Regions from separate parts of the Bradyrhizobium algeriense genome, predicted to be linked through region 1. Evidence: riboswitches for the same ligand, from Rfam matches in the RefSeq annotation. Region 1 holds a riboswitch; the other holds the start of a gene.

What was found. Region 1 has a riboswitch for S-adenosylmethionine ahead of V1286_RS37245 (O-succinylhomoserine sulfhydrylase). Riboswitches for the same ligand answer to the same signal wherever they lie in the genome.
Region 2: linked by a shared signal. The riboswitch ahead of metX (homoserine O-acetyltransferase MetX) and the one ahead of V1286_RS37245 (O-succinylhomoserine sulfhydrylase) in region 1 are both predicted to bind S-adenosylmethionine.

Annotation. Positions count from the first base shown of each region.
Region 1 is NZ_JAZHRV010000001.1:7,770,831-7,776,138, forward strand. It holds gene V1286_RS37235 (SGNH/GDSL hydrolase family protein) at 1-447, shown strand, start outside; gene V1286_RS37240 (SGNH/GDSL hydrolase family protein) at 461-1,492, shown strand; gene V1286_RS37245 (O-succinylhomoserine sulfhydrylase) at 1,673-2,866, opposite strand; SAM riboswitch at 2,939-3,018, opposite strand; gene V1286_RS37250 (2'-deoxycytidine 5'-triphosphate deaminase) at 3,128-4,234, shown strand; gene V1286_RS37255 (PQQ-dependent sugar dehydrogenase) at 4,324-5,308, opposite strand, start outside.
Region 2 is NZ_JAZHRV010000001.1:6,251,203-6,256,510, forward strand. It holds gene V1286_RS30095 (TIGR02594 family protein) at 1-741, opposite strand, end outside; gene V1286_RS30100 (alpha/beta fold hydrolase) at 999-1,871, shown strand; gene metW (methionine biosynthesis protein MetW) at 2,008-2,676, opposite strand; gene metX (homoserine O-acetyltransferase MetX) at 2,678-3,883, opposite strand; SAM riboswitch at 3,966-4,045, opposite strand; gene V1286_RS30115 (chorismate mutase) at 4,221-5,081, shown strand; gene hisC (histidinol-phosphate transaminase) at 5,109-5,308, shown strand, end outside.

The DNA of each region.
Region 1 (5,308 bases):
AAAACTGCGGAGGAGACTGACACCACCCTCGTTAAGCTGGTGGAAGCAAAAAGGCCTACTTTGGTCATCTGGCAGACCGGAACCGTCGATGCTATGCGATCCGTCGATCCCGACGATTTTCGCGGCGCCGTCGGGGACGGGGTTGCTGCGCTGCAAAATGCGGGAGCCGATGTGGTTCTGATTAATCCGCAATACAGCCCGCGCACGGAGACGATGATTTCTGCGCCGCCATACCTAGATAATATGCGCGTGGTGGCGCAGCAGCTTAATGTTCCGCTGTTTGACCGGTTTGCCATCATGCGTCACTGGAATGATGCCGGAGATTTCGACCTGTTCAGTACTTTTCACGGCACCGACATGGCCAAACGGGTTCATGGCTGCCTCGGCCGCGCGTTGTCGAAATTTGTGCTCGATGCGGCTCGCCTCGATCAGGCGCAGCAGAATTAGGGAACTAGCGTTAATGAGTCGTTACTACCCTTTTTGTTTGTCGACATTGCCGATCGTCTTTGCCGCGAGCCTGGCGCTATTGATGCCCGCCTCGGTGCTTCCGCTGCTTGCCCAGACGGCCCCGCAACAGACCGCCCAGCAGGCGGCGCTGTCCGATAACGCCAAAACTGACAACAAGGCTGAAAAAAAGCCTTCGGCTGAAAGCGCCCCGCCGCAGGCCGTTCCCTCGGCCGCCGTCAATCCGACGGCGCAGAAGGGCATCACCGGCAAGGCGATCGACAAGGTGAAGGAGGTTGCGAAATCGGCCGGCGACATCTTCAGCCGTGTTCCGTGCCTGCCGCCGAAGGGCGCCTCCAAATCGATGGGGTCGCTGCCGCGCGTCGCGAGCAAGCTCGTCGCGGGGCAGCCGGTGGTGATCGTCGCGTTCGGATCGTCGTCGACCGCCGGTTTTGGTGCGACCTCGCCGGATTTCAACTATCCCAACCGGCTCGCCGCGCAATTGCGCCGGCAATATCCGACGGCCGACATCTCCGTCATCAATGCCGGCAAGGGCGGCGAGGATGCGCCGGAAATGATGAAGCGGCTGCAGACCGCCGTCATCGACCTGCATCCGGACCTGGTGATCTGGCAGGTCGGCACCAATGCGGTGCTGCGCAACCTCGATCCGGCGGAGACCGCGAAACTCGTCGAAGAGGGCATTACGCGCATTCAGGCGGTTGGCGCCGACGTCGTGCTGATCGATCCGCAATATTCGCCGCGGGTCAACGAACACGCCGAAAGCGCCGGCAAGATGATGACGCTGCTGAACAAGACCGCCGAGCTTCGCAAGGTCGGCTTGTTTCCGCGCTTCGCTGTCATGAAAGACTGGCACGAAAAGCAAGCGATCCCGATCGAGAACTTCGTGATCGCCGACGGCCTGCACATGAGCGACTGGGGCTACGCCTGCTTCGCCCAACTGCTCGGCGACGACATCATCAAGTCGGTCGGCCAGATCAAGCTCGGCGTCAACGTGCCGTCGGACGTGCGCGCGTATAGGCCGATGTGATGCGCTTCCCTCCCCTGGAGGGGGAGGGTCGACGCGCGTGAAACGCGCGGCGGGGTGGGGTGACGGTCTCTCCTCGCGAACAGTGCCCGAGTTGAGAGACCGTCACCCCACCCCGTCCCGCATTTCGCTGCGCTCAACGCGAGCCGACCCTCCCCCTCCAGGGGAGGGTAAGCGCGAACCTCACGCCTTCTCCAGCGCAGCCGCAAAATCCTCGATCAGATCATCGGCATGCTCAAGCCCGGCCGAGAAACGAATGAAACCTTCGCTGATGCCGAGCTCCGTGCGCGCCTCCGGCGTCAGCCGTTGATGCGTCGTCGTCGCGGGATGGGTGACGAGGCTCTTGGCGTCGCCGAGATTGTTGGAGATGCGCGCGATCCGCAGCGCGTTGAGGCAGCGGAATGCGGCCTGCTTGCCGCCCTTGACCTCGAAGCCGACCAGCGTCGAGCCGGCGCGCATCTGCTTCTTCACCAGTTCGGCTTGCGGGTGATCGGCGCGGCCGGGATAGATCAGCCGCGAAATCTTCGGGTGCGACGCCAGCGCGTCGGCGACCTTGCCTGCCGTCTCGGTCTGCGCGCGCACGCGCACGCCAAGCGTCTCCAGGCCCTTGAGCAGGGCCCAGGCGTTGAACGGCGAGAGCGATGGCCCGGTCTGGCGCATGAAGTTGTGGATGTGCTCGGCGATGAAAGCTTCCGACGACAGGATGATGCCGCCCAGGCAGCGGCCCTGGCCGTCGATATGCTTGGTCGCGGAGTAGACCACGACGTCGGCGCCAAGCGAAAGCGGGCTCTGCCAGATCGGCGTGGCGAAGACGTTATCGACGATCAGCCGTGCGCCGCCACTGTGCGCAATCTCGGCAATCGCCGGGATGTCGAGCACGTCGAGCGTCGGATTGGTCGGGCTCTCCAGGAAGAAGGACTTGGTGTTCGGCCGCAATGCGCGCTGCCACTGGTCGAGATCAAGACCGTCGACCAGCGTCGTCTCGATGCCGTAGCGCGGCAAGAGGTCCTGCACCACGTAAAGGCACGAGCCGAACAGAGCTCTCGAAGCAACCACGTGGTCGCCGGCCCGGAGCGGTGCGAGGATCGCGGTCGTTACCGCGGCCATGCCGGTCGCGGTCGAGCGCGCGGCTTCCGCACCCTCGAGTTCGATCATGCGGCGCTCGAACATATCAATCGTCGGATTGGAATAGCGCGAATAGATAAAGCCTGGCTCCTGGCCCTTGAATCGGGCCTCGCATTGCTCCGCGCTGTCGTAGACGTAGCCTTGGGTGAGGAACAACGCCTCCGACGTCTCGCCGAATTGCGAGCGCAGCGTGCCGCCATGGACAAGGCGGGTTTCGGGACGATAGCGCTTGGTAGAACCAGTCTCAGGCATGTGACCTCCGTCGTGACCATCCTTGAAAATGGTCACAAAAAACCGGCCTGGAAAAATTTCCACAGGCCGGGATCACACGTGTCCCCGGCCTGTTTAGCGATTTATTTAACGTGGCTGCAAGCCGGCCGGCTCAAATCACCACGGGATAAGTCATGCTGATATTACCTCGCGCCCTTCCCGTCAAGGCGGCCATCGGATAACCCCTAAAAGCCCATATTTACGAGGTTTGGATAACATTTGGGCCGTATTGAGGATCGCGCCGTGCCGTTCACGCTTCCGCCCGACGCCAACGGAATTCTGCCCGACCGCATGATCGCGGCGATGGCGGATGCGGGCCTGATCCTGCCGGAATATCCCTTTGTCGAAAGCCAGATCCAGCCGGCAAGCCTCGATCTGCGGCTGGGTAACATCGCCTACCGGGTGCGCGCGAGCTTCCTGCCCGGTCCCGGCGCCACGGTTGCCGAGCGCATCGACGAGTTGAAGCTGCACGAAATCGACCTCTCCGACGGCGCGGTGCTGGAGACCAACTGCGTCTACATCGTGCCGCTGCTGGAAAGTCTCGCGTTGCCGCCGCAGATCGTTGCCGCCGCCAATCCGAAGAGCTCCACCGGGCGGCTCGACGTCTTCACCCGCGTGATAGCCGACGGCACGCGACGGTTCGACATGATCGGCGCGGGCTATCACGGCCCGCTCTATGCCGAGATCAGCCCGAAGACGTTTCCGGTACTGCTGCGCGAGGGCTCGCGGCTCAGCCAGGTGCGCTTCCGCACCGGCGATGCCATCCTCAACGCCGACGAACTCGACGCATTGCACGGCGCCGAGCGGCTGGTCGATATCGACGACGCAGATTTGGCCAATGGCGTGGCGCTGTCAGTCGATCTCTCCGGCGAAAACACATCAGGCTTCGTCGGCTACCGCGCCAAGCGCCACACGGGGGTGGTCGATATCGATCGACGCGGCGGCTATGCGGTCGATGAGTTCTGGGAGCCGATCCCGGCCCGCCCGGACGGCAGCCTCATCCTCGATCCCGGCGAATTCTACATCCTGGCCTCGAAGGAAGCCGTGCAGGTGCCGCCGGATTACGCCGCCGAGATGGTGCCGTTCGATCCCTTGGTCGGCGAATTCCGCGTGCACTACGCGGGATTTTTCGATCCCGGCTTCGGCTATGCCGGCGCCGGCGGGCAGGGCGCGCGCGCCGTGCTCGAAGTGCGCTCGCGCGAGGTGCCGTTCATCCTCGAGCACGGCCAGATCGTCGGCCGCCTGGTCTATGAGAAAATGCTGTCGCGGCCCCACTCCTTGTACGGCCAGCGCATCGGCTCAAACTACCAGGCGCAGGGGTTGAAGCTCTCCAAGCATTTCCGGGTGTGACTCGTCATTGCGGCGAGCGAAGCGAAGCAATCCATCGCGCCGCAAGCTGAGGAATGGATTGCTTCGCTTCGCTCGCAATGACGGTGCATCTACCGCGATGCTGACGTAGCCGCCGGCGTTACGCGCCAGATCGTGTTGCCGACGTCGTCGGCGACCAACAGCGCGCCCTGCTTGTCGAGGCGCACGCCGACGGGGCGGCCCTGCGCCTCGCCCTTGTCGTTGAGGAAACCGGTCAGCACGTCCTGCGGCGCACCCGAAGGCTTGCCGTCCTTGAACGGAACGAAGATCACCTTGTAGCCGGCGCGGGGCTTGCGATTCCACGAGCCGTGCTGGCCGATGAAGGCGCCGTCTTTCATCTCGGGAGGAAACAGATTGCCGGTGTTGAAGGCGAGCCCAAGCGAGGCCGTATGCGCGCCGAGCGCATAGTCCGGGGTCATCGCCTTCTGCACCAGGTCGGGCCGTTGCGGCTCGACGCGCGTGTCGACGTGATCGCCATAATAGCTGTACGGCCAGCCATAGAACGCGCCTGATTTCACCGAGGTCATGTAGTCGGGAACGAGATCGTTGCCGAGTTCGTCGCGCTCGTTGACGACGACCCAGAGCTCGCCGGTTTTCGGATTCCATGCCGGGCCGTTGGGGTTGCGCAGGCCCGAGGCGAATACGCGCCATTGGCCGCTGGCCCGGTCGACCTCCAGAACCGCCGCGCGATCCTTCTCGGCTTCCATGCCGTTTTCGCCGACATTGCTGTTGGAGCCGACGGTTGCGTAGAGTTTCGTGCCGTCAGGACTGGCGGTGAGGTCCTTGGTCCAGTGGTGATTGCGGGTGCCGGCAGGCAGGTCCGCAAGCTTGACGCCGGGCGCGCTGATTTTGGTGTCGCCTTCGTGATAGGGGAATTTCACGATCGCATCGGCATTGGCGACATAGAAATCTTCGCCGACCAGCACCATGCCGAACGGCGAATTCAGCCCGCTGAGGAATGTGCTTCTCGTTTCGGCAACGCCATCGCCATCGGCATCGCGCAGCAGTGTGATGCGGTTGGCGCTCGGAACCCCTGCGCCCGCCCGGCTCTGTGCC
Region 2 (5,308 bases), 1.5 Mb from region 1:
GCGCGTCATCACCGCAATCGCGCCGACCTGCGGACCGGAAACGCGCTGGCCGTATTTCGAGAACGAGCTCGCCATGTCCGAGCCCGTGCCGCGATAGCCGGAGTGCTGCAGCACCATGTTCATGAACCGCGCGCACCACAGCCTGCCGCGTCCCGTCGGGTTGCCGCCGAGATAACGGCGCGCTGTGGCGACGACGTTCGACGAGCTGAAGCTGGACGCCATCGCGCCGCCGGCCGGCGTCACGGTTGAATTCGCTCCGGCGCTTGCATTTGTCGCGACGCTTGCATCCGTTGCGACGCTTGCGTTGACGTTGGCAAGGCCGCGCGCCTGCATCTGCGCGACCCCACGCTCCCAGCGTGATGTGCGCTCGACCTGCCGCAGCCGGGCGCCGCGACGGCCGCGGTCGGCGCGCGCCTCAGTGACGACGCTGGGCGAGCCGAAGCCGCCGGGCGCAACCATCTGGGGGCTGCTTTCCATGAAGCTCGGGTTGGTATCGGCAAAGCCGCCGGCCTGCATTCGCTGCGCGCTGCGATCCCAGCGCGACGTCCTGATAGCATGGCGATGGTGGCGATAGGCGTAATGATGCTTGGCATGATGGCCGGCGTGATAAGCGCGAGCGTGTCGCCCTGCGCCGTGGTGAGGCCGTGCCGAAGCTGGAGTGACGAATGCAACGATGGAAACCGAACATAGTGCCAGCGCGATGAAACGAAGCAACCGGCGAAACGCAAACAACTGACGCATACTAAGCCCTCTGTAGCACCCCCACTTCCCCTTTGCGTTCGTCCACGAACGACCGCGGGCGGCGTTTTGCGTTGCGATGTGACGAGACGAAGATTTCATGTGGCGCTGCGGAAACAATTCCGGGGTGATTCCGCGATCTTTCGATGGCGGAAATGAAACTAAATTGCCGTATTGCGGCCGCGAGAATTAATTGCAATTTTGCTGCTCGGCCACGCAAGGATGTTGCGTGAAAACAAGAAAATGGAGAAGAATCCGAAATGCCCTATGCCGTCGCCAAAGACAGCGTTCGTCTGCACTACGAAGAGGCGGGAAGCGGGACGCCGATCATCTTCCTGCACGAGTTCGCGGCCGACCACACCAACTGGGAGCCGCAGATGCGCTACTTCTCGCGCGGCCACCGCTGCATCGCCTATTCGGCGCGCGGCTATACGCCCTCCGACGTGCCGCCTGACGCCGATGTCTACACCTACAAGCATTTCTACACCGATGCGCTCGCGGTGCTCGATCACCTCGGCATCGCCAAAGCACATTTCGTCGGCCTGTCGATGGGCTCCTATTCCTCGCTGCAGGTCGGCCTCAATGCAGCCGACCGGGCGCTGTCGATGACGCTCGCCGCCGTCGGCTCAGGCTCTGCCATCGAGCATCTCGATGCCTTCCGCGCGCAGTGCCGGGCCAATGCCGAGCAGTATGAGGCGATCGGCTCGGTGGAAGTCGCCAAGGTGACGCGCGAGGCGCCGAGCCGGATTCCATTTTTGCTGAAAGACCCGCGCGGCCATGCCGATTTCTACGCCGCGTTGGCGCGGCATGACGCCAAGGGTTCGGCCAACACCATGCGCAGCTTTCAGGGCGGACGGCCGTCGATCTACACCATGACCGATGCGATCCGGCGCGTGCCGACGCCGGCGCTGATCCTGTGCGGCGACGAGGACGACAATTGCATCGGGCCGAGCCTGTTCCTGAAGCAGCACCTGCCGGCGGCGGGGCTTTCGTTCTTTCCGAAGTCGGGCCACGTGCTCAATCTGGAAGAGCCGGCGCTGTTCAACGAGATGGTGGAGCGGTTCATCGCGCTGGTCGAGGCGGGCCGATGGCCGGTGCGGGATGCGCGGTCGATGGTGAAGGTGGCGGTGTAGGCCGTCATTCCGGAGCGATGCGAAGCATCGAACTATGGTGCGCAATTGCGCACCTGAGAATCTCGAGATTCCCCGATGCGCAATTGCGCATCTGAGGTCTGGTCCTTCGGACCATCCCGGAATGACGGCGGTGGCGTCACTTCCCCGCCCCACCCCGGCTCAGCAAAAACACGCCCTGCTCGCCGAACATGTTCCAGACCCACCAGGGCAGATTCAGCGGCACCGGGCGGCCGTAGAGATCGAGCGCCACCGCGCGCTCCATCTTGACGTTGATCTCGTCGCAGAGCTGCACGAAATCCTTGATGGTGCAGAAATGGATGTTCGGCGTGTCGTACCAGGTGGCGGGGAGATTTTCGGTGCGCGGCATGTGTCCGCCGACGAGCAGCTGCAGCCGCATCTTCCAGAATCCGAAATTCGGGAACGAGACGATGGCGCGGCGGCCGATGCGCAGGAGATTCTCCAGCACCGGCTTCGGCTGCCGCGTCGCCTGCAGCGTCTGCGACAGGATCACGTAATCGAAGGCATCGTCGGGATAATTGACGAGGTCGGTGTCCGCATCGCCCTGCACCACCGCGAGCCCCTTGGCGACGCAGCGGTTGACGCCCTCGCGCGACAGCTCGATGCCGCGGCCGTCGATGCCGCGGCTCTCCAGGAGTTGCAGCAATTCGCCATCGCCGCAGCCGACGTCGAGCACTTTTGAGCCGGCCGGAATCATTTCGGCGACCATGAGATGATCGGTGCGATACTTGCCGGTGCGGTCGGGCGCTACGCCGCCGAGCGGCAGGGCCGGTTCCTGAACCGCCATATCAACCACCCGCACCATTGGAGAGCCCACGCGCCTTGCCGGCCGATTCCAGGAAGGCGCGGGAAATGTCGAAGAACTCCGGCACATCGAGCAGGAAGGCGTCATGGCCGCGATCGGTCTCGATCTCGGCGAACGACACCCGCGCGCTGGAAGCGTTCAGCGCATGCACCAGCGCCCGCGATTCCGAGGTCGGGAACAGCCAGTCCGAGGTGAACGACACCACGCAGAAGCGGGTCTTGATGCCGAGAAACGCCTGCGCCAGCACGCCGCTGTGGTCGGCGGCGATATCGAAATAGTCCATCGCCCGCGTCAGATAGAGATAGCTGTTGGCGTCAAAACGCTCGACAAAGGACGAGCCTTGATAGCGCAGATAGCTTTCGACCTGGAAATCCGCGTCGAACGAGAAGGTCGGCAACTCGCGGTCCTGCATCCGCCGTCCGAACTTGCGATGCAGCGCGGCGTCGGAGAGATAGGTGATGTGCCCGGCCATCCGCGCCACTGCCAATCCACGATGCGGATGGGTGCTGCGTTCGAAATAGCGCCCATGGTGCCAGTCCGGATCAGCCATCACGGCCTGTCGGCCGAGTTCATGAAACGCGATGTTCTGTGCGGAGTGGCGCGTCGAGCAGGCGACCGGCAGCGCCGAGAACACGCGCTCCGGATAGGCGGCGGTCCATTGCAGCACCTGCATGCCGCCCATCGATCCGCCGATCACGCAAAACAAGGTTTCGATCCCCAGCCGGTCGAGCAGCATGGCCTGCGCTCGGACCATGTCGGGGATGGTGATCACGGGAAAATCCAGCCCCCAGGCCTTGCCGGTGGCCGGATCGGTCGAGGCCGGACCGGTCGATCCCATACAGCCGCCGATCACATTCGAACAGATGATGAAGTATCGGTCGGTATCGAGCGGACGGCCGGGACCGACCATGATTTCCCACCAGCCGGCCTTGCCCGTCAGGGGATGCAAATTGGCGACGTGCTGATCCAGCGTCAGCGCGTGGCAGATCAGAATGGCGTTGGAGCGATCGGCGTTCAGTTCGCCATAGGTCTGATAGGCGATCTGGAACGGCGCGAGATCGATGCCGCAATCGAGCCTCAAGGGCTGATCCATGCCGAACGTCGCCACCGGCGAGGTCGGATGATCGGCCTCATGGGCGCGATCCTCGTTGAGGATCGAGGGACTAGATATCGAATGCACGTTTGTCATTTCGGCACCGACCTCCTTACGGAGGCTCTACAGACAGAATCAGGCCATAAAAAACCCGGCCTGAACAAAGGTTCGGCCGGGATCAACTCTGTCCCCGGCCTGTTTAGCGAGTTGTTTAACGTGGCTGCAAGCCGGCCGGCTCAAATGACCACGGAATGGAACAAAGCTAGTCCCGCCCAGGCATTTCGTCAAGCAGGCGGGGGCCGGACCGCATGGTTAACCCGATCGTGCAGGGCTGGCCCGTGACGTTTCTCTTTGCTTTCAGCGCCCGTCTTTCCTAATCAATGCGACTGTCTGCCGGGCGCATCGGGCTGTTCGGCACCAAGGTTTCTCGAAGATGTCCAAGGCACCGTCCAAGGCACCCCCGGCCCCGCCCTCGCTGCAGGAATTGCGCAAGGAGATCGATGCGATCGACGAGCAGGTCCATCGCCTCCTGATGGCCCGCGGCGACATCATCGACCGGCTGATCCAGGTGAAGCAGACCCAGGAAGTCGGCTCCGCGTTCCGCCCGGCGCGCGAGGCCAGCATGATGCGGCAACTGGTGCAGCGTCATCGCGGCATCCTGCCGCTCGACACCATCGAGAGCATCTGGCGCGTCATCATCTCGACCTTCACCTATGTCCAGGCGCCGTTCGCGGTGCATGCGGACGTCTCGGTCGGCGAGCCCGCGATGCGGGATTCGGCGCGGTTTCATTTCGGCTTCGTCGTGCCTTATGTGGGCCATTTCAGCGCGCAGGCCGCGGTCGAAGCGGTGGCGAAATCGAAGGGCGACCTGGCGCTGGTCTCGGCAATCTCGAGCCGCACGCCGTGGTGGATCGCGCTGGAAGCGGACGGCGCGCCAAAGATCATCGCGCGGCTGCCGTTCCTCGAACGCGCCGACCATCCGGCGGCGCTCCCCGTCTTCGTGATCTCACGGGTCGCCGACGATGCCATGGTGACCGAGGTCCAGATGTGGAGCGTGCGCGTCTCTGGCTGGAACGCCGATATCGCGCGCGCCGTGGCTCCGCTCGCTGAAATCGTCGCGGTGCCCGACACCGCCTTCGACGGCGCGGCGCTCCTGGTGTCGGATGCCGGCGCCGGCTTCGAGAAGATCAAGAAAGCCCTGGTCCAGGCCGGCGCCTCGGTGCGCTCGTCGGCCCTCGTCGGCAGCCACGCAACGCGCTATACGGTGCCCCCGAACGGGGCAGCCGAGTCCTAAGCCGTCCTGAATATCCGGAGCCAGAAGATGAACCGTCCCGTGCCGAATCCCGGCATTCTCGATATTGCGCCCTACACGCCCGGCAAGACGCCGGTGCCGGAGCCGGGCCGCAAGGTGTTCAAGCTGTCCGCCAACGAGACCCCGTTCGGGCCGTCGCCGAAGGCGATCGAAGTCTATAAGGCCGCGGCGGCACATCTGGAGGACTATCCGGAAGGCACCTCGCGGGT